Regions from separate parts of the Xylocopilactobacillus apis genome, predicted to be linked through region 1. Evidence: predicted binding sites of a transcription regulator. Region 1 holds the regulator's gene; the other holds the start of a gene.
What was found. The regulator HrcA, encoded in region 1, represses chaperone genes, less so after heat shock. The targets are predictions, from matches to a motif close to TTAGCACTCNNNNNNNNNGAGTGCTAA.
Positions count from the first base shown of each region.

Region 2: the regulator HrcA is predicted to act here: its motif matches at 4,519-4,545, upstream of groES (co-chaperone GroES).

Region 1 is NZ_AP026801.1:853,916-865,234, reverse strand. Features, by position in the region: gene lepA (translation elongation factor 4) at 1-1,034, opposite strand, end outside; gene dnaJ (molecular chaperone DnaJ) at 1,148-2,311, opposite strand; gene dnaK (molecular chaperone DnaK) at 2,336-4,174, opposite strand; gene grpE (nucleotide exchange factor GrpE) at 4,194-4,787, opposite strand; gene hrcA (heat-inducible transcriptional repressor HrcA) at 4,805-5,845, opposite strand; gene hemW (radical SAM family heme chaperone HemW) at 5,910-7,073, opposite strand; gene R8749_RS04055 (bifunctional riboflavin kinase/FAD synthetase) at 7,070-8,005, opposite strand; gene truB (tRNA pseudouridine(55) synthase TruB) at 8,002-8,883, opposite strand; gene rbfA (30S ribosome-binding factor RbfA) at 8,880-9,239, opposite strand; gene infB (translation initiation factor IF-2) at 9,255-11,319, opposite strand, start outside.
Region 2 is NZ_AP026801.1:1,973,862-1,985,180, forward strand. Features, by position in the region: gene R8749_RS09445 (L-lactate dehydrogenase) at 1-604, shown strand, start outside; gene R8749_RS09450 (Rpn family recombination-promoting nuclease/putative transposase) at 675-1,613, opposite strand; gene R8749_RS09455 (alpha/beta fold hydrolase) at 1,727-2,035, shown strand; gene groL (chaperonin GroEL) at 2,554-4,179, opposite strand; gene groES (co-chaperone GroES) at 4,213-4,494, opposite strand; gene R8749_RS09470 (GNAT family N-acetyltransferase) at 4,690-4,986, shown strand; gene rpiA (ribose-5-phosphate isomerase RpiA) at 4,990-5,688, shown strand; gene R8749_RS09480 (C1 family peptidase) at 5,729-7,069, shown strand; gene R8749_RS09485 (KUP/HAK/KT family potassium transporter) at 7,185-9,287, shown strand; gene lepB (signal peptidase I) at 9,415-9,972, shown strand; gene R8749_RS09495 (DUF308 domain-containing protein) at 9,980-10,495, shown strand; gene R8749_RS09500 (MgtC/SapB family protein) at 10,499-11,203, shown strand; gene R8749_RS09505 (hypothetical protein) at 11,226-11,319, opposite strand, start outside.

The DNA.
Region 1 (11,319 bases):
GCTTGAGAAGTTTCTGGCTCGAATGTTAAAGCAGCATCATTTAATTTTAATTTTTCTAAACTTTCTCTTAAATTAGGAAACTTTGCATTATCAATCGGATAAATTCCAGCATAAACCATTGGATTGCTTTCACGATATCCTTTTAAAGCGTTAGATGCCGGATTGTCAGTGAGAGTAATGGTATCACCCACTCTAATTTCTGAAATATCGCGAATGCCTGCAACTACGAAACCAACATCTCCTGTCATCAATTCATTTCGTTTGACTTCTGCTGGTCTATTAACTCCCAATTCTAATATTTCATATTGCATTTTAGAATTCATTAAAGTTATCTGGTCGCCAACTTTTAAAATTCCACTTTTTACCCGAACTAAAAGAACAACACCTTTGTAAGAGTCATAATATGAATCAAAAATTAAAGCTCTCACTGGATCATCAATTAGATTTTCTGGTGGTTTAACATCTGTTACAATTCGTTCTAGTAGATCGTCAATCCCTTTTCCAGTTTTCGCACTAACAAGAACAGCATTGCTAGCATCAATGCCAACAATGTCTTCGATTTCTTGTTTCGTGCCCTCTACATTAGCTGAAGGAAGATCAATTTTATTAATCACAGGTAAAATATCTAAATCATTTTCTGCTGCCAAATAAACATTTGAAACAGTTTGAGCTTGTACACCTTGTGAAGCATCGACAATTAACAAAGCCCCTTCACAGGCTGCTAAACTGCGAGAAACTTCATAAGCAAAATCGACATGTCCTGGAGTATCAATCAAATGAAAAACGTAGGTTTCACCGTTTTTAGCTTTATATTCCAGTTCGATTGCATTTAACTTAATTGTAATTCCTCTTTCACGCTCGATATCCATATCATCAAGAATTTGATTTTGCATTTCGCGTTCAGAAATAGTATTTGTTAATTGTAAAATTCGATCGGCAATCGTTGATTTTCCATGATCGATATGGGCAATGATCGAAAAATTACGGATATGTTCCAATCTATTTTCAAGTTGTGCTTTTGATAAATCAGACATTGAAGATCCTTTCAGTACAAATTACTTCAATAATAACATTATTAATGGTTTCTATTATGGCTTTTTATAAAAAGAAAAAGACAGTCTTAACAAACTGCCTTTACGTGAACATGCTATAAATCAAAGCGTTCTTTAACTCTACTAAAGAACGAATTATCATCATCAGGCTTGTCTTCACCCATTAATTCAACGTAGTTTAAAAGTGCTTTACGTTGCTTCTCGTTCAGTTTACGAGGAATTTTGATTTTAACAGTAACATATTGGTTGCCGACGCCATTTGAATTCAAATGTGGAACTCCCTTACCTTTAATCTTCATAACGGTGTTGGGCTGTGTTCCAGAAGGAATGGTCATTTCGCCAGGACCATAAACAGTATCTACTGTTATCTTATCACCTAAAACTGCTTGCGCATAATTAATCGTCTCTTCACTATATAAATCATAGTTTTCTCTCTTATACTTCTTCGAAGGAGAAACATTAATATCAACGTATAAGTCACCGTATTCACCATTTAATGCTCCCGCATTTCCAGCTCCTTCTTTAACAAGCTGTTGTCCATTATCAATTCCCTTTGGAATATGAACAGAAATCGTATTCTTTTGGCGAGTCAAACCTCTACCACTACAAGTAGAACATTTCTCTTTAATTATTTGACCGACTCCATGACATACAGGACAAACCCGACGAGCCTGTTGAACTCCGAAAAGGCTTTGAACTTGCTGAACTACATATCCGTTACCATGACAATTTGAACATTCTTCAGGTTTAGTACCTGGTTTTGCACCATTTCCATGACAAGTTGGACAACGGTCCATTCGTTCATAAGTGATTTCTTCGTCTTTACCAAAAATTGCATCTTCAAACTTTATTTTAAGTCGATATTCTAAATCACTGCCTTTTTTCTTTTGAGGTCCACTAGAACGTTGAGATGAAGAACTTCCTCCAAAAAATGAATTTAAAATATCTTCAAAATCATCAAAGTTTCCACTTGAATACTGAGTTCCACCTCCGAAATTACTAAAGCCGCTAAAACCTTGACCAAATCCTCCAGCACCATTTGGATCTGCTGAACCAAATTGATCATACTGTGCTTTCTTATTGGGATCTGATAAAACTTCGTAAGCTTCATTAATTTCCTTGAACTTTTCTTCAGCCCCAGGTTCATGATTAATATCAGGATGGTATTTTTTGGTTAATTCTCGATATGCTTTTTTAATATCATTTTCTGAAGCGTCTTTACTAACGCCCAGAATTTCATAGTAATCTTTTTGGGCCACTAAATTAACGCCTCAATTCGTCTATTATTTCTTTTCCTTAAAATCAGCATCAACAGTATCTTCACCTTTCTGGTTGTCGTCGTTAGTTGAACCAGAATCAGCTCCGCTGTTATTTGCTTGTTGTTCTTGCTGTGCTTTTTGATACATTTCTACAGTCATCTTTTGTAATGCTTCAGAAAGTGCATCCTTCTTAGCTTTCATCTCGTCAAGGTTGTTATCCTTTTGAGCTTTATCTAACTCTTCTTTTAATTTCTTAGCATTATCAAGATCACTATCGCTCACTTTACCTTTTAGTTCATCAAATGTTTTATCAGAAGTAGCAATTAATTGATCAACTTCATTACGTAAATCAGCTTCTTCTTTTCGTTTATTGTCAGTTTCTTCGTTTTCTTGAGCTTCTTTGACCATTCGATTGATATCATCATCAGAAAGACCTGATGATGATTTAATTGTAATTTTCTGCTCTTTATTCGTACCTAAATCTTTAGCCGAAACGTTAACAATTCCGTTTTTATCAATATCAAATTTTACTTCAATTTGAGGAACCCCTCTTGGTGCTGGTGGAATATCAGTCAGCTGGAAGTTCCCAAGGGTTTTATTATCTGCAGCCATTGGTCTTTCACCTTGTAAAACATGAATATCAACACCAGACTGGTTATCAGCAGCAGTTGAGAAAATTTGAGATTTACTAGTAGGAATTGTCGTGTTCCGTGGAATTAACTTAGTAAATACTCCACCCATCGTTTCAATTCCAAGAGACAATGGAGTAACATCTAGTAATACAACATCTTTTACATCACCCGAAATTACACCACCTTGAATGGCTGCACCGAGCGCAACAGCTTCATCCGGGTTAATTGAATGATCTGGATCTTTTCCAGTCCACTCTTTAACCGCTTCTTGAACAGCTGGAATTCTAGTAGATCCACCATTAAGAATAACTTTATCAATATCCCCTTTGGTTAGATCAGCATCTTTTAACGCATTTTCCATTGGAATCATGGTCTTCTCAACTAAATCTTTTGTCAAGTCATTAAATTTAGCTCTTGTTAAAGTCATTTCCAAATGAAGTGGTCCATTATCATTTGCCGAAATAAATGGTAATGAAATTGAACTTGTATTGGTACTTGAAAGTTCCATTTTAGCCTTTTCAGCAGAGTCCTTTAGACGCTGCATAGCCATTTTATCCTTTGAAAGATCAATTCCATTAGACTTTTTGAACTCATCAACCATCCAATCCATTACTCTCTTATCAAAGTCATCACCACCAAGGTGCGTGTCACCGTTAGTTGAAAGTACTTGGAAAACACCATCACCTAATTCAAGGATTGAAACATCAAAGGTCCCACCGCCAAGGTCATAAACCATTACTTTTTCGTTGTTTTTACCCTTATCAAGACCATATGCTAATGCTGAAGCAGTTGGTTCATTAATAATTCTTTCAACCTCAAGGCCTGCAATTTTACCAGCATCTTTAGTTGCCTGTCTTTGAGCATCATTAAAATAAGCTGGAACAGTGATAACCGCCTTAGTTACAGGTTCACCTAAATAATCATCTGCAAATTTTTTGATATATTGTAAAATCATTGCCGAAATTTCTTGAGGTGTGTATTCTTTGCCATCAACATTAACCTTATAGCCTGCTTCTCCCATGTGACTCTTGATTGAAATCACCGTATTTGGATTAGTTAATTCCTGGCGTTTTGCTACTTCACCAACTTGAATTTCTCCGTCCTTAAAAGCAACAACTGATGGAGTTGTCCGATTACCCTCTGGATTAGTAATAATTTTTGGCTCATTTCCTTCAAGAACCGCAACTGCTGAATTCGTAGTACCTAAGTCTATACCTATAATTTTTGCCATGTTTTTTACCCTCTTTAAATTATTTAGTAACAATAACCATTGCTGGTCTAATTACACGATCTTTCAATTTATAACCAGACTGTAAAATCTGTTTAACCATATTTTTCTCTTCATCTTTTTGAGCTTCAACAACAGAAACTGCTTGATGAATATTAGGATCAAACTTTACACCTGCTTCTGAAATCTCAGTTATCTGATTATTCTTCAGAGCTTCATTCAACTGACCAAGAACCATTTCAATTCCCTTTTTTAATTGTTCTGAAGACTTACCATCAGTTTTTGTTTCTAATGCCCGTTTTAAGTTATCAAGTCCTGGCAAGATTTCCTTAGCCAAATCCTGACCACTGTACATCAATAGTTGAGCTCGTTCTTTTTTAAAATGATTATTCATATTTGCAATCTCAGCTTCTGAACGAAGAAACTGATCTTGTAATTGATCATTTTTTTCTTTTAATTCTTTAATTTGTTGATTAAGTTTTTCAATTTCTTCTACTTGTGAACTTGCTTTAGACTTTTTTTTATTGATGTTTTCCTCTTTATTTTCCACGTTAGAAGAATTTTCTTTATTGTTTTTATCGGGATTTTTATTCTTTAAATCATCAGCATCTTTCACAGTTATTATTAAACTCCTTAATCCATTTCTTCAATTTCATTTATTCGTTCTTGTAATTCTTTGCGAAAAGTATCAACAATCGACAACATCTTACTGTAAGGCATCATTTGCGGTCCTAAAACTGCAAGCATTCCACTTTGAAGATATTTAGTTGCAAACGGAGCGCTAATTAAAATAAAATCATCAACATCACTATCGATTAATCTCGGTATGAATTGAATCCTCGTATTCTTACCATCAGATAATCCAACTTTTTTTATCAATTCAATAAAATCATCACTATTGGAATTAACGAAAGTAATTATTTCCTTAACCGTATCTGGAGATTCATCATGAACATAATTTAATAAATTATATTCTCCTTCGATGTAATAATGATCCCTCGCTAAGTCATCAATAATTTGATCAACTTCTTTTTTTACAAAATCATCTACTGATTGATATTTTCCTTCAGAATCAAAATCATCTAAATAAGCTCTCGCTCCATTAATTGACTTCCCAACTAAATCTTTTTCTAGCAATTCTCCTAATAACTTACAACTATCAGGAGAAATTGTATCTACTGTCACAATTCTTTCCGATACTCGACCAAAATTATCCGTTGCAAGCAGCATAACTTTATTATTCTGTAAGGGAATTATTCTAAAATCTTCAATTTTCGATGATGTAGATTCAGGACTAAAAGAAACTGACATATAATCCGTCATCTTGGACAATAGTTCTGTCGACTCTTTTATCACCTCATCAATTTGACGGCTCTCAGCTTGCTGCATAAAATTCTTAATTTTATACCGTAATTCTTTTGAAACGTCTACGGGTCTTAAAATGTTGTCGAAATAGTAGTGAAATCCTGTTAATGAAGGAATCCGACCAGACGAAAGATGTGTCTTTTCAATCAAACCCATTCCCTCAAGTTCTGCCATTTCATTCCTAATCGTTGCAGATGATACATCTAATCCAGAAGCACTCTGGAGATATTTTGAACCAACCGCATGACCAGTCATTGCATAATTGACAATAATCTCTTTGAGAATGATTTTTTGTCGATTAGTTAACATTAAATCACTCCTTTTAGCACTCTTTCTCTCTAAGTGCTAACGATTATATACTACACTCACAGTTTTATGATGTCAAGCTATTCGAAGCTGTTTTATCTATTAAAAATGTCGAAAAAACGTCGTTTGCAAAATACCTTCCCTCATCACTCAAAAAGATTTTGTTATCTTCTTTGATAATAAGCCCCTCTTGAAGAAATTTACTAATTTGGTTTTGATAAAGGTTCAATAAATCAACATTGAATTTTTTAGAGGACGCTGTAAGATCAATACCTCGATTAAGTCTTAACCCCAAAAACATTTCTTCTTCAATTCGTTCTTTTAAACTTAACTGATGAGAACGGAGAACTGGCATTTCATTTTGTTTAAGATCATCAATGTAAGCTGAAATAACCTGCTTGTTTTGAATCCTACGCCGTCCTAAATATGCATGAGCTCCAGCACCAAACCCAAAATAGTCTTCATTATTCCAATATAATTCGTTGTGTAAAGATTCAAACCCTTCTTTAGAAAAGTTACTAATTTCATATTGATGCCAGCCATTTGTATTAAGAACTTCCAAGGCATACTTATACATTTGGCGATCCTGATCTGGATTGGGCAGACGTAGTCGATGTTCCATCAGTAAATTATGAAAAATCGTATGCTGTTCAAGAATTAACGAATAAATTGAAAGGTGTTCAACTCCCAAACTTAATGCTTGCGATACATTTTCTGTAAATTCATTAAAAGTTTGACCAGGTAAACGAAACATCAAGTCTAAACTAATATTTTTAAAACCAACTTTTCTAGCATTGTTAACTGCTTGAAAAATTGACTCTCGATCATGTGTTCGACCGATTCGTTTTAAGGTTTCATTATTAAAACTTTGAGCTCCAATACTAATCCTTCGAACACCATGTTCATACATAATCTTTAACTTTTCTAAATCCTGTAAATCATTTGGATTAGTTTCCATCGAAAACTCTTTTAAGTGATCAAAAGAAATATTTTCATTTAATCCTTTTAAAAGAAGCTCTAATTGTTGGCATGATAAAGCGCTAGGTGTCCCACCTCCAATATAAATTGTTTCGCAATTTTCTTTCGGTTTTATAAAAAGGCCTTTTTTTACTTCTTTTATTAAACATTTTAAATAATCATCAACTGGCTGACCTTGCTTTAAAACTTTTGGAAAGTCACAGTAATAACAAATATGATCACAAAATGGAATATGAATATAAACTCCCGTCATTTTGTTTGAATGTATCTCCTAACATTTAGCTCGTCATTTTTAATTTCTTGAATTAATTCCTTTTCAGATTCAAACTTTTTCTGAGGTCGTTCAAAATAAACCCATTCAATATTTAGTTCTTTTCCGTAAATATTATGGTTAAAGTCTAAAATATAAGTTTCAATGTATTTTCTGTTTCCATTGTAAGTCGGCTTATTACCAACAGACGTAATTCCCCAAAATTCATTTTCATCTAATTGAACTTTAGTAAAGTAAACTCCATCTTTTGGAATTAAATAATCATCGTCATTTTCTACATTAGCTGTTGGAAAACCAAGTGTTCGGCCAATTTGTTCACCCGTTACTACCTTACCTTTTGTTATATAAGAACGGCCTAATAATTTTTTTGCTGATTGAAAATTACCTTTTAAAATTTCGCTTCTAATTTTTGAAGAAGAAACTTTAGTCCCATTCAACTGAGTAAACGGAACTTTTTCAACTGAAAAATCTCCTCTTGCATAATTCGGCAATAAATCCATATTGGCAATATCTTTTTTCCCATACGTAAAATCAAGTCCAGCAATGAATTTTGTCACATGCGCTGCCTTAATATATTTATCAACAAAAATCTGTGGCTCCATTTTTTGAATTTGCGAATTAAATTCAATTTCTATAACCATATCAACACCTAATTGATCAAATATTTCATATTTATCATTTTGCGTTGTTAAAACTGGATAAGGAGTGGGAACTTCAGTATAAAATTGCTTGGGATAAGGCCAAAAAGTCATAACTATCAAAGGCAGACTGAGATTATCAGCAATATTCCTACTCTTTTTTATGAGCTCTTGATGTCCGAGATGTACACCATCAAAAAAACCCGCCGTCATTATATTATTCGGTAAATTTAATTCTTTAATTTCATCGTTTTTTTTAATCTGTATGATTTTCATTTGATATTTTCCAAAAACATTGTCTTAGCCTGAAAAAAACTACCTTTTTTTTCATAAATGGCAACAACTCTATCTGAATATTTTAAAACAAGTAAATCTTCTTTTACAGGTATTTTTATTTTTGCACCGTTTCGAACGCGTAAAAATTGAGAATCTGTTAAATCAAACTTTGGTAAATCAAATAAAATTTCTTCTAAGGACTTAACAACATTTAGATTAGCTTTTATTTGATCTAATTTAACCGTTTGATCCAGATTAAACCCTCCGCCGGAAGTTCTTACCAATTTTTTCATAACCGCAGGATATCCAAGCTTTTGGCCAATTTGAGTACAAAGAGTTCTAATATAGGTACCTTTAGAACAAACCACCTCAAATTTAAATTCACAAGTAAAATCATGATGATACTTAACAGATGAAGTTCGATTTATACTTAAAATGTGAAATGAACGTGCTGGTTTTTTTATAAAAATATTTTCTCTAGCATATTCATACAAATGTTTTCCGTGATAACGAACTGCAGAGAAAAAGGGAGGAACCTGTTCGTTCTCCCCCTTAAATGTTTCTAAAATATCATCAATTGTTAAATCGGAAATTCGATCTTTAACTTTAATTTTTGCAATTTCTTTTCCATCTAAATCTTCAGTTTCAGTTGCTCGTCCGATAAGAATTGTACAAGAATAAGACTTATGTTTTTCCATCAAAAAGGGAACTAATTTAGTAGCATCTCCTAAACAAATCGGTAAAACTCCTGTTACCATTGGATCCAAAGTTCCAGTATGCCCGACCTTTTTTTGGTGAAAAATCTTTTTGATTTGATTAACATAGAAAAAACTCGTTTTCCCTGCTTCTTTATACACAGGAATTATTCCATTAATCATAAATTTTGTTCGCTTTCATCATCTAACTGATTAATAATTTTGTTTATTTTATCGGCATAATCAAAAGATTCATCATGCATAAATTCGATCTGAGGGATTTGTCTAATTGACATCTTTTTTCCCAACAAATATCTAATTCTTTTTTTTGCTTGGTTTAAACCTTTTTGTGTTTTCTCAGCAGTACTGGCTAAATGTCCTAAAAAACTATAGTAAATTTTTGCATTTTTTAAATCGTTAGAAAGATCAACTCCGGTAATTGTTACACCATCTAATCTGGGATCATTTAGATCTTGGATAATTATTTCTCCAACACTTTTTAAAATTTCATTTTCAAGTCGATCAACTCGATATTTCATGGTATTAACACCCCGCTACTCAGCTGATACCTCTTCCATAATGAAAGCTTCAATTTGATCTTCAACTTTAATATCATTATAATTTTCAATCATTAATCCACATTCATTACCAGCTTTTACTTCTTTTACATCATCTTTATAGTGTTTAAGAGAAGACAGTTTTCCTTCATAGATCACTACGCCGTTTCTGATCAAACGAACACCACTATCTTTTTGAATAAAGCCCTGATCAACAAATGATCCAGCAATTGTTCCCAACTTAGAAACTTTGAATATTTCACGCACAGTTAGATTTCCGGTAACTTTTTCTTGATAAACCGGCTCAAGCATTCCCTTCATTGCTGATTCAATTTCTTCAATTGCGTTATAAATAACATTATGAAGTCTAATATCAACACTTTCTGAGTCAGCTTCTTGTTGAGCTTGTGAAGTTGGACGAACATTAAAACCAATAATAATCGCATTCCCTGCAGCAGCTAAACTAACATCACTTTCATTGATTGCTCCTACAGCTGAATGAATTACGTTAACTCTAACACCTTTTACTTCAATTTTTTCAAGACTTTGTCTAAGTGCTTCAACTGTCCCTTGAACATCAGCTTTAATAATTACAGCAACTTCTTTGAGCTCACCTTCACTCATCGAATCAAAAAGGTTATCAATCGTTACATGATGGGCTTTTTGACGATCATTTAATTCAGCTCTTTTAGCTCGCTCTTCCCCTACTTGACGACTTGTTTTTTCATCATCAAATACAACAAACTTATCTGCTGAATCAGGAACTGTATTCAAACCAGTAATTTCAACTGGTGTTGAAGGGGTTGCCGATTTAACCCTACGTCCACGATCATTTGTCATACTTCTTACTCGTCCAAAAGTATTACCAACAACTAATGGATCACCAACATGTAAAGTTCCTTGCTGGACAAGTAATGTGGCAACAGGACCTCGTCCTTTATCAAGTTTAGCCTCAATTACTGTTCCAACTGCTTTACGGTTAGGATCTGCTTGTAATTCAAGAATATCGGCTTGTAAATTGATCATTTCAAGGACTTCATCGACATTTTGACCGGTTTTTGCCGAAATATTTACAAATATAGTATTTCCGCCCCAATCTTCAGGAATTAGCTCATATTCGCTTAACTGTTCCATCACATGATTTGGATTTGCACCTGGTTTATCAATTTTATTTACTGCAACTATTACTGGTACCTTTGCAGCTTTTGCATGATTTATTGCTTCAATAGTTTGAGGCATCACACCATCATCAGCTGCAACGACTAAGACGATTAAGTCAGTAACATCAGCTCCACGAGCTCTCATTTCAGTAAAGGCTTCATGCCCCGGCGTATCCAAAAACGTTATTAAACGTCCATTAATATCTACTTGATATGCCCCAATATGTTGAGTAATACCTCCAGCTTCCCCTTCAGTAACATGAGTATGCCTTAATCTATCAAGAAGAGTTGTTTTACCATGATCTACGTGACCCATAATTGTAACAACAGGTGGCCTCTTCTTTAAATTCTTTTTATCATCATCTGAAAGCTCAAAATATTTATCTAAATCTCCAATATCTTCAGGTACAATTTTTTGAGCATCAACTCCATAATCAGTAGCCAAAATTTCGATCGTATCATCGTCTAATGACTGGTTTTGATTTGTCATAACCCCCAGCATAAATAGTTTCTTAACTATTTCTGTTGGCTCGCGATGCAAAATTTTACCTAGATCTTGAGCATTCATACCTTCTGTATATTGTAAAATATCTGGCAATGGCCTTTCTTTCCTAACTGTAACAGCAACCTTTGTTTTAGTTTTAATTTTTTGTTTATGATTTTTATGTCCGGCACGCTTATTAAAAGTCGGTTCAGACTGCGTATTTTTCTTTTTATTGGAACTTTTCTTCCAAAATTCTCCTGCCTGATTTTCTTTCTTTAAATCGGGCTTTGTAAATTCTTTATGAGAATTATTTACTGGCTGTCTATACTTGGAAGAATTAACATTTTCTCTGTCATTCGAACGATCTGTGTTCGACAATTTTATTTTTGTTTTATTGTTTGTGTTATCAACTATTTTT
Region 2 (11,319 bases), 1.1 Mb from region 1:
TAAAGATTTAAAAAATTCTGGCTTTAAAGGGATTTTGCTAGTTATTACTAACCCTAATGATGTTATTACTGGTTTGTATCAAAAACATACTGGTTTTCCAACTCATAAAGTTCTTGGTACTGGCACTTACCTTGATACTTCTCGTCTTAAACGCCATGTTGGTGAAGCCTTAAATATCGATCCCCGCTCAGTCAGCGGCTATGTTCTCGGAGAACATGGAGATTCCCAATTTGCTGCGTGGTCAACGGTTCGAGTGGAAGGGAGACCATTTACTGAAATTGCAAAAGAAAAAGGGATTGATCTTGATCAACTCGAAAAAGATACCCGTTTTGGCGGCGGCGAGGTTCACGTTGGTAAAGGCTACACAAATTATGCCGTTGCAACTGCTGCAACAAGTCTGATTCAAATTATGTTCTCCGATGCCAAAACTGAAGCCATTTGTTCTCATTACAATGAAGATTTTGCGGGATACATTTCAAGTCCTGCAATTCTTGGCAAAAACGGTGTTGAAAAAGTTCTTGAATTACCATTAACAGATCCAGAAAATGAGAACTTGAAGAAATCAGCTCAAACCATTAAAGAAAAAAGCGAACAATTTGGTTAATAACTAAATAATTAATGAAAAAAACTTGATGAGTTATCTAATTCATCAAGTTTTTATCTTATGTGAATAATTATTTCAATTTTTCAATCTCTGAAACGCTCAACTGAGTTGCTTTACTAATAACATTAATAGCTATTCCTTCATTAAGCAGTTTTCGAGCAGTTTCAATTTTAGCTTGTGTTGATCCTTGTTCAATTCCTTGTTCAATTCCTTGTTTAATTCCTCGTTTAATCCCTTGTTCGATTCCCTGTTTTAAGCCTTTTTCTTTTGCCTGTTGAAGTTCATAGTCCATTCTAACTTGATATTCAATTTTTGCTCTTTCAATTGCATCCATAATTTCTTGTTCCTCCTTAGATAAATTCTCGTAACTAACTACTTCGCATGCCTCCTTAATTTCTTTTGGGGCATCGAGATCAACTTTTCCCGTTAAGAAAAATTTAATCCAACATTCACAATGATATCTTCTTACTGGATCTTTAATATTAGTGATCATCTTTTGAAATTCGACAAATACCATTATGCCAAACCCGTATGCATCATGGTCCGCATCATACGGTGGACGATAACAGTGAAATACATCATCGTCTTCAAAAAGGTTAAAATTTAAAAAGTTTAATCCATATGTCTGACCTAAAGAACTATATGGTCGGTCAGGAGATATCATTTGCGATCTGTAAAAATAACCTTTCTGAAAAGCACTTGCTAAATAGAACGACGCCCTTTTGAAAAAATCGGCATCTCTTCTTACCTGCATTTCAATTGTTAATCTAATTTTATCATGAATAATAACTCGGAGATCTGCTTCCGTCAACATCAGTAAAGTCCCTTCATCTCTGGCTTTCTGATATGTTTCAATATTATATAAATCTGTACTAACTAAATCCTTTGCGGTGCAAGGAATATCTAAAAAATCACGAATTAATGCTGCTAATATATGATAATACTTAGGATTAGCAAATAATTTTTTGAGCATTAAATCGGACATTGGTGATACACGTTTCTTTTTCAAGCATGCGTCCTCTTTCTTTTTTTAGAAGAATTAAATCTCCTACATAGTTAATTACGCAAAAACTTTATTTGAAGGACACTTAAACTTAGATTTTTTATAAATCGAGGAAATAAATGTTTAGAAAAAATATTAATACTCCAATAGGAACATACAATTTAGCAATTCAAAACGGAGAACCATTGATTGTCTTTTTAAATTCTTTCGGCGACTTTGATACAGCTCAATCTTTTCAATTATTAATTAATGAACTGCCTGAAAATCTTGGAATTTTGGCATCTGACTATTTAAACACTGGATTTAGTTCAACTTCATTAAAAGATTACACAGTTCAAGATGAGGCCAATGAGTTATCTCAAATTATTAACTCACTGCATGCTCAAAAAACCATAATCATCGCTCATAGCATTGGTGGTGTTTATTGATATTTTGCCGCATATTTAGAATCTCAAAGGATTTCTTGCAATTGAGCCAACTACTAAAGAAATAATTCTTAACCCTCCTCAAACAAAATCTTACAAGCAAGCTATAAAATCTCAATCTGGAACAGATTTTATCGAAAATAAAATCAAAACTTTATTTCCCGAACCATTAGCATCGGAATTTTTACAAACGACTATTAATAATTCCAAACGATTTGGCGAAAGGGAAAGGCTACAACTTCAAAAAGCTATAGATAATATTTTGTGGGAACAACAAAAAACAATAGATGAAAAAAATCCAACTATAATCGTTACAGAAGCATATCGCTTAGCAGAATATGAGCGCTCGGAATTTATTTCACCAAACAAAAAGTCCAAGGTTATTAGCCTTGGAACATTTCATTATCTTCAATGGGAAGAACCTAAAAAATAGCTCAATTAATTATTGAATTGAATAACTGACCCTTCAAAAAAAGACTGAAAAGAAAATCTTTTCAGCCCTTTTTATCTTAACTATTAAATTACATCATACCCATTTGGGATGGATCCATGCCGCCTTGAGGAGCTGCTGATTCTTCATTTGGAATGTCAGCAACTGCAGCTTCAGTTGTCAGCAATGTCGCAGAGATTGAAGCAGCATTTTGCAATGCTGAACGACTAACTTTAGTTGGATCAATAATACCAGCTTTAGCCATATCTTCCCATTTATCAGTTGCAGCGTTATAACCAATGCCCTTCTTTTCACTCTTCAATTGATTTAAAATTACTGAGCCTTCCATACCAGCATTAGCTGCGATCTGACGAACTGGTTCTTCCAACGCACGCATTACAATGTTAATACCAGTTTGAACATCGCCTTCTTCTTTAAGCTTAGCAATTGCAGGAATTACATTAACAAATGCAGTACCACCACCAGCTACATAACCTTCTTCAACTGCAGCTCTTGTAGCATTCAAAGCATCTTCAATACGATATTTCTTTTCTTTTAATTCAGTTTCAGTAGCAGCACCAACTTTGATAACTGCAACTCCACCAGCTAATTTAGCAAGTCTTTCTTGTAATTTCTCGCGATCAAAATCAGAAGTAGTTTCAGCAATTTGTGATTTAATCTGATTTACTCTTTCGTCAATAGCAGACGAACTGCCAGCACCTTCAACAATAGTTGTATTGTCTTTAGTAACTGTAACTTTGTGAGCCTGACCTAATTGATCAATTGTTGCATCTTTTAATTCAAGTCCAAGATCACCACTGATTACTGTCGCTCCTGTTAAAGTTGCGATGTCTTCAAGCTGAGCTTTACGACGATCACCAAAACCAGGTGCTTTAACAGCAACTACATTGAATGTCCCTCTAATTTTGTTCAATACTAATGTAGGTAATGCTTCACCATCAACATCATCAGCAATGATTAACAAGGCCTTACCTGATTTAACGATCTCTTGCAATAAAGGCAAAATATCTTGAATATTAGAAATCTTTTTATCAGTAATTAAAATGTAAGGATTATCAAGATCTGCTTCCATCTTGTCGTTATCTGTAACCATGTACTGGCTTAAATAACCACGATCAAACTGCATTCCTTCAACAACATCAACTTCAGTATCAATTCCTTTTGATTCCTCAATTGTAATAACACCTTCGTGTCCAACTTTTTCCATTGCATCAGCAATTTCTTCACCAACTTCAGAACTGCTTGAAGAGACTGTCGCAACCTGGGCAATTTCATGCTTGTCAGAAACTTTATGAGAAAGCTTATGTAATTCTTCAACTGCTGCATTAGTAGCTAATTCAATTCCGCGCCGAATGCCAACTGGATTTGCACCTGCAGATACATTCTTCATTCCTTCACGGATAATTGCTTGAGCCAAAACTGTTGCAGTAGTTGTCCCGTCTCCTGCAATATCATTAGTTTTTGAAGCAACTTCTGCAACTAACTTTGCACCCATGTTTTCATATGGATCTTCTAATTCAATTTCTTTTGCAATTGTTACACCATCATTTGTAATGGTAGGAGAACCGTAGGATTTTTCTAAAACTACGTTACGCCCTTTTGGTCCGATTGTTGTTTTTACTGTGTCTGCTAATTTATCAACACCAGCTAATAATGAACGACGTGCACTTTCACCAAATTTTATATCTTTTGCCATCTATTCTTTAACCTCTTATTTCTATTATATTAATTAGTCTTCAACTGCTAATAAATCGCCAGCCCGGATTACTAAATATTCATCACCATCGTATTTAATGGAAGTTCCAGAATACTTATCATACCAGACAACATTACCAACTTTAACGTCAATCGGCATTCTCTTGCCATTGTAATCAACGGCTCCAGCACCGACTGCGATCACTTCACCAGAAGTAGGTTTCTCTTTAGCATTGCTCGCTAGAACAATTCCCCCTACTTTTTCTTCTTCTTTTCTTACTTTTACTAAAACACGATCACCTAATGGTTTAAGCAAGTTCATTTACCTCCAGTTTTATTTTTAGCACTATTTATTGATAAGTGCTAACTTCAGAATATATATTAATCTTTTATGACAATTGTTGCAAGTATTTAAAGAAAAATTTTAGATTTTATCGTTTTTACATAGATGAATTGTTTTAATTTATAGGTTCTTGCTATAAAATGAAGCAAGCTAGAAAGGACATAAATAATGGAAATTCAAAGTGAACCGGGACGTTTTTTTATTGATGATCCCGCAGGCAAAATGCTCGCAGAAATAAAATATATCAGCACTCAAAATGGAAAAGTGCTGGATATTGTTCGGACATTTGTTGACGAATCATTACGTGGTCAAGGAGTTGCCAGTGTTTTGCTTGAGCGTGTGGTCAAGTTGGCACGCGACACTAATGCAAAAATTATTCCAACCTGTAACTTTGCCAAGCTAGCCTTTGAGTCTAGTTCCGAATACCGCAAGCTTCAGTACGAACAACCTAAAGGTGAGGTCTAATTTATGGAAAAAAATTTAATTAACCAAAAAAAGAAAAATGCTGGAATTAAAGGGGCTTCTTTAGTAGAAGACAAAATGATGATTGGCCTAGGTACTGGCAGTACTGTTTTTTATTTAGTAGAAGCTTTAGCAAAAAGGGTTAAAGAAGAAAACTTAAATATTACGGCAGTTGCAACTTCAAGCAGAACTGCTTCTTTAGCTGAAGAACTTGGAATTAAAATTAAACAGCTTGATGAAGTTGATCATCTTGATTTAACAATTGACGGAGCTGACGAAATTGATGCTAACTTTCAAGGCATTAAAGGCGGAGGAGCTGCTCATACCTTAGAAAAGATTGTTGCCACTGCCAGCAATCGCAATGTTTGGATTGTTGATGAATCTAAAATGGTTAATGAGCTTGGTGCTTTTCCACTTCCCTTAGAAGTTGTTCCTTATGGCAGTTCAAAGGTTTATGAGCGTCTAGATTCGGAGGGGCTTAATCCTAAATTTAGGCTTGATTCAAAGAACCAAAAAGTATTAACCCATTACCACAATTATATTATTGATCTTCATCTAGGAGTTATTAAGCATCCTCATCTATTAGCCCAATGGCTTGATCATCAAGTAGGAATCTTAGAGCATGGACTTTTTTTAGATACAGTTAATACAGTAATTGTTGGAAAATCAGATAAAGCTGAAGTTATCCCTGTAATTCGTAAGTAAATGGAATACAATAGGTAAAAAAGAAAAAGAGAGGTAATTTATGAGTTTCGAAATTTCTAGTCAACTAACAAATTCTTTTGCTTATCAAGTAAAGAATGAACCACAGAGTCAAAACCTAATGCAGGCAATTGGTAACAATGGAATTTATCAAGTTGCAAAAAATCCTGATTCTATTCAAGCAATGAAGCCCGTATTTTCAATTGATTTAGACACAGGAGATGTTTCTAATCAGCGAAGATCTGGCCGCTGCTGGATGTTTGCTGCACTGAATACGATGCGTCATGATATTCAAAAGAAGTTGAAGCTTGATAAATTCGAATTGTCTCAAAACTACACATTTTTCTGGGATAAATTTGAAAAAAGCAACTATTTTTACGAAAACGTTATTAACACTGCCAATGAAGAAACTGATTCCCGCCGTTTTGATTTTCTAATGACGACCCCGCAACAAGATGGCGGTCAATGGGACATGTTATGTGCCATTATTGAAAAATACGGAATTGTTCCAGCAGATATTATGCCAGATAATGCTAACGCTAAAGATTCTAGTGCTTTAAATCAAACTTTAAACACTAAACTCCGTCATGATGCGGTTACTTTAAGAGATGCAATTAAAAATGGCAAAACTGTTGCCGAAGTTTCTTCGATGCGTCAATTAATGCTCCAAGACATATATCGGATGTTAGTTTTTGCTTTAGGTCCGGTTCCAACTAATTTTGATTGGGAATACCTTGATAAAGACAAAAATTATCATCGTGAAGCTGATCTAACTCCAAAGACTTTTTATGATAAATTCTTAGGCTGGAATCTTGCTGATTATATCTCTGTCATCAATTCTCCAACAAAAGATAAGCCGTTTAATCAGCTTTATACTGTTGATATGCTAGGAAATATTGTCGGCGGACGTGAAGTTAGACATTTAAATCTTGAAATGGATCGAGTTAAAGAACTCGTAGTTGCACAGCTTAAAGATGGCGAAAGTGTTTGGTTTGGCAGTGATGTCGGCAAATCTTCCGATCGCCAAAAAGGCATTATGGATCCAAGTATTTATACCCTTGACAGCTTATTCTCTACTGATTTTTCAATGAGTAAAGCTGACCGTTTAGATTATGACGAATCATTAATGACTCATGCAATGGTTATCACGGGCGTTGATTTAGTAGATGATAAGCCAACTAAATGGAAAGTTGAAAATTCTTGGGGCGATAAAGCCGGCAGCAAAGGATATTTTGTGATGAGTGATGAGTGGATGAGTGAATTTGTCTATCAGGTTGTCATTAACAAAAAATATTTGACTAGTGAAGAACAATACGTTTACGACAGTCAATATAATGAACCAACTGTGCTAAAACCTTGGGATCCGATGGGTGCCCTTGCCTAAATCCTGAAATTGATCTGCAATTGGCACAATCGCACGTCTAGCGTGCGGTTTTTTGCTTTTTAGTTTAAAATACAATTATTTATTCAAACTGAGAAAATTGGTCAAGAAAAATATTATGAAAGATATCTATAATAAAAAAGAATCTAATCCCAAATCTGCCTTGAAAAAAGTCAGTGTTGCAACAATCCTTATCACTCTAGGCGTTGTCTACGGTGATATTGGAACCTCACCTTTATATGTAATGAAGGCAATCTTAGCCGATAACGGGGGAATCGGCAAAGTTAGTACCGATTATGTCATCGGCTCATTATCACTTGTTTTTTGGACTGTCATGATTATGACCACTTTTAAGTACGTTTTAATTGCCTTAAAAGCTGACAATAAAGGCGAAGGCGGAATCTTTTCGCTTTATACCTTGGTCCGCAAACGCCATCGCTGGTTAATTGTTATCGCAATGATTGGCGGAGCTGCTCTTTTAGCTGATGGAATGTTAACTCCTGCAGTAACAGTAACTACTGCAATTGAAGGGCTTAAAGGTGTTAAATTTTTTGGAGAATCTTTGATAACTGAACAAAGTCAGGTTATCATCACGACTATTATTATTCTTTCGGTTCTTTTCTTTATTCAAAAATTTGGAACCAATAGTATTGGTCGTCTATTTGGCCCCGTGATGGCAGTTTGGTTCACTTTCTTGGGAGTAACTGGTTTATTTTATGTATTCCAAGACTTCACAATTTTAAGAGCTCTTAATCCAATTTATGCAATTAGAATTCTTTTTTCACCAGAGAATCATTCAGGTATTTTTATTTTAGGAAGTGTTTTTCTAGCAACTACGGGGGCTGAAGCTTTATATTCTGACATGGGACATGTTGGAGCCAAAAACATTTATGCCAGTTGGCCGTATGTTTGCGTTTGTCTGGTATTTAACTATTTAGGTCAAGGCGTTTGGATCCTTAACAATCGTAATAATGCTGTTCTAGCTGCAACTCCTGAAATGAATCCATTTTACAGCATGCTGCCAAAAAATATTTTGATTTTTGGAATTATCATTTCAACACTTGCTGCAATTATTGCCTCTCAAGCCTTGATTTCAGGTTCCTACACTTTAGTTTCAGAAGCAATTAAATTAAAGATTTTACCACGGTTGAAAATTATTTATCCAAGTAACATTAAAGGTCAGCTTTATATGCCTTCTGTTAATAATTTAATGTGGGTAATCTGTGTTTTAATTGTCTTTTACTTTAAAACCTCCAGCCACATGGAAGCCGCATACGGACTGGCAATTACTTTAACGATGTTAATGACGACCATGCTTTTATATCAATTCATGCGGTTAAAGAAAATTAAACCAATTTTTGCAGGATTTATTGTTGGATTCTTTGGCACAATTGAAACTATTTTCTTCCTCTCAAGTTTAGTTAAGTTCACTCACGGCGGATACGTTACGGCCATCATTGCTCTTTCGATTTTAACAATTATGTTTATTTGGTCTTATGGAGGAAGCATCAAGTCATCGGAAACTTATCAAGCAAACGCAGTATCTATTCTTTCTTTTAAAGAACAGCTCCATACTCTGAGTAACGATGATTCCATTCCTTATTTTGCAACCAATTTAATTGCATTGTGTAAAAGCCATGCGCCAACCAAAATTAAGCGAGACATTATGTACTCAATTCTTGATAAACGGCCAAAGCGCGCTAAAGTTTATTGGTTTGTAACCGTCAACGTTACTGATGAGCCATATACCCAAAAGTATACAGTTGAAACCTACGACACTGACTATATTGTCAACGTTCAGCTCTATCTAGGTTTTCGAGTTGATCAAAAGATTAACGTCTTTATGCGGCAGGTTGTTAAAGATCTGATGCAGGACGGTACCATTTTGCGTCAGCCGCAAAAATATACAATTATCCCTGACCGACAAGTTGGTGATTTCTCATTCTTAATCATTAAGGATGAACTTTCACCAGAGACGGAACTGCCTCAGTTTGAGAAATTTATTGTCCGCGCTCGATTATCCTTAGAACGATTTACCGTTGCTCCAGATCGTTGGTATGGATTGGAATATGCAGATACATCAATTGAGCACGTTCCATTAATGCTTCACTCCGTTAAGAAACGTTATTCTATTTATAATCATCTTAAACGAGTTCCAGTTGAAGAAACACGAGAAATGAACGTTGATTCAGAAATTGACGATCAAGAAAATGAAGACTAAAAGCATTGCCTCAAAGCAGGTGATGTTTTTTTTTTGAAAATTTACAAAAAATAAGTTTCTATTTACCAACTTCAATTTATAATTAAACTAATCATATTGTAGAATGCTAAAATGGAGTGTTTCAGTTTTGACTAAAAAAAAGAATTCTTTATTAAAACATCTATTTAGCTATGTCTTGTTGTTTGCTGTCCTTTTTTTGGTCGCGAACTTATTAATGACATTTATTTTTTCAAGCGAACAAATTCACGAGGAGTCGATGGAACCGAACTTTACAGAAGGTGATCGTGTCCTTTCTTTTCGGCTGTCAAAAATTAATCGTGGGGACGTCATTATTTTTAAAGCCCCTAATAAATCTAATAAATATTACATTAAAAGAGTTATTGGAATCCCCGGTGATGATATTAGTTATCGCAAAGATCAGCTCTATATTAATGGCGAACACCAAAAAGAAAACTATTTAAAGGACTTTCAAAGTAGTCAGCAGCATCAAAGTAATTTCACTAAAAGTTTTACACTCAAAAAATTATTAGATGTCGATGCTGTGCCTAATGATAAATACTTTGTTCTCGGTGATAATAGAAGTATTTCTGAAGATTCGAGAACTTATGGTTTTATTAGTCGTTCTTCAATTGTTGGGGTTGTTTTTATCAGATTCTGGCCAATTGGTCATTTTAAGATATACTAGTCTTATCATGTTAAATTACTTTCCTCTTTTAAAATCAACAATTGGATTTTATGGCTCACTTATTTTGAATCTTCTAATAAGTATCGCTTTAATTATCTGGCCGCTAAAATCCCTTAATTATTTTGCCTTAACTTTAGGAATTATCGCTATTGTCTACGCTTGCGAACTCTTAATCCTGACTTTAAAAAACAAAAAAAGTCAAACTGATTTCTTAACAGTTATCGGGATATTTGCCATTGCTGCTCTTATTTTTAGTCAAACGGCTCAATGGTCAAAGATCATTAATTGGTTAAGCGGAATTTTTGTTTTTCTTGGCGGAATTCAAAGAATTACTTACTCTCTTAAAGATAACCATATTGAACGACAAAAATATTATTTTGCGCTCATAATTTTAATTATTGGCGTTTTATTAATCATTAATCCTTTTTTTCATCAAAGAGTTATCTTTGCGCGAACTTTTGGACTTATTTTACTAGTTATCAGCGCTTGTGATATGGTTCTTCTTCGTCCTCATGAGGCATAAATAATGAAAACTCATTTAACTATTCTAGAAATTACTTTTCGCTTACTTTTGGCCGCTGCAGTGTCAGGTTTAATTGGTTATGATCGCGAACATAAAAGCCGACCCGCTGGTCTTAGAACCAACATTTTAGTTTGCGTGGGTGCTTGTATTATCGCATTAGTTCAAAAAGAAATTGCTTTTAATGCTTTTCAGGTTGCAATTCATTACCCCAAAACTGTGAGTGCCATTCGTTCAGATCAAGCAACTCTAATTGCCCAGGTTGTCAGTGGAATTGGTTTTTTGGGAGCTGGTACAATTATTGTTCAGCATGGATCAATTCACGGATTAACAACTGCTGCTAGTCTTTGGGTCGTTGCCTGTATTGGAGTGGCTGTTGGAATGGGTGATTACACTATCGTCATTATCAGCACTCTTGTAGTTTTTACCGTATTAGTATTTCTAAAGAAGATCATTCATATCAATATGTTTAAAAATTTGGAAATTCAATACCATAACAAAAACGAAACAAAAGAATTTCTTCGGCAATATTTCAAGGAACATCACCTCGAAGTCGATGACGTTAATTTTGGCGTCATCCGGCAAGACGACGAAATAATCTATACTAATATTTACGAAATTGAAATCCCTCATGAAATGAATTATGACGATATTATTGAAGATATCTCAAGGAACAAAAATATTGTTTTGATTAGAACTGTCAGCATTTAAAAAACCGCCGGTTGGCGGTTTTTTATTCAGCTTTCTGATCTAATTCTTCAGATTCGCTATTCTCAGCAGCCTCTTTCTTTGGGGCTCCTTTTTTAGCTTTTAATTCTTTACCTGAA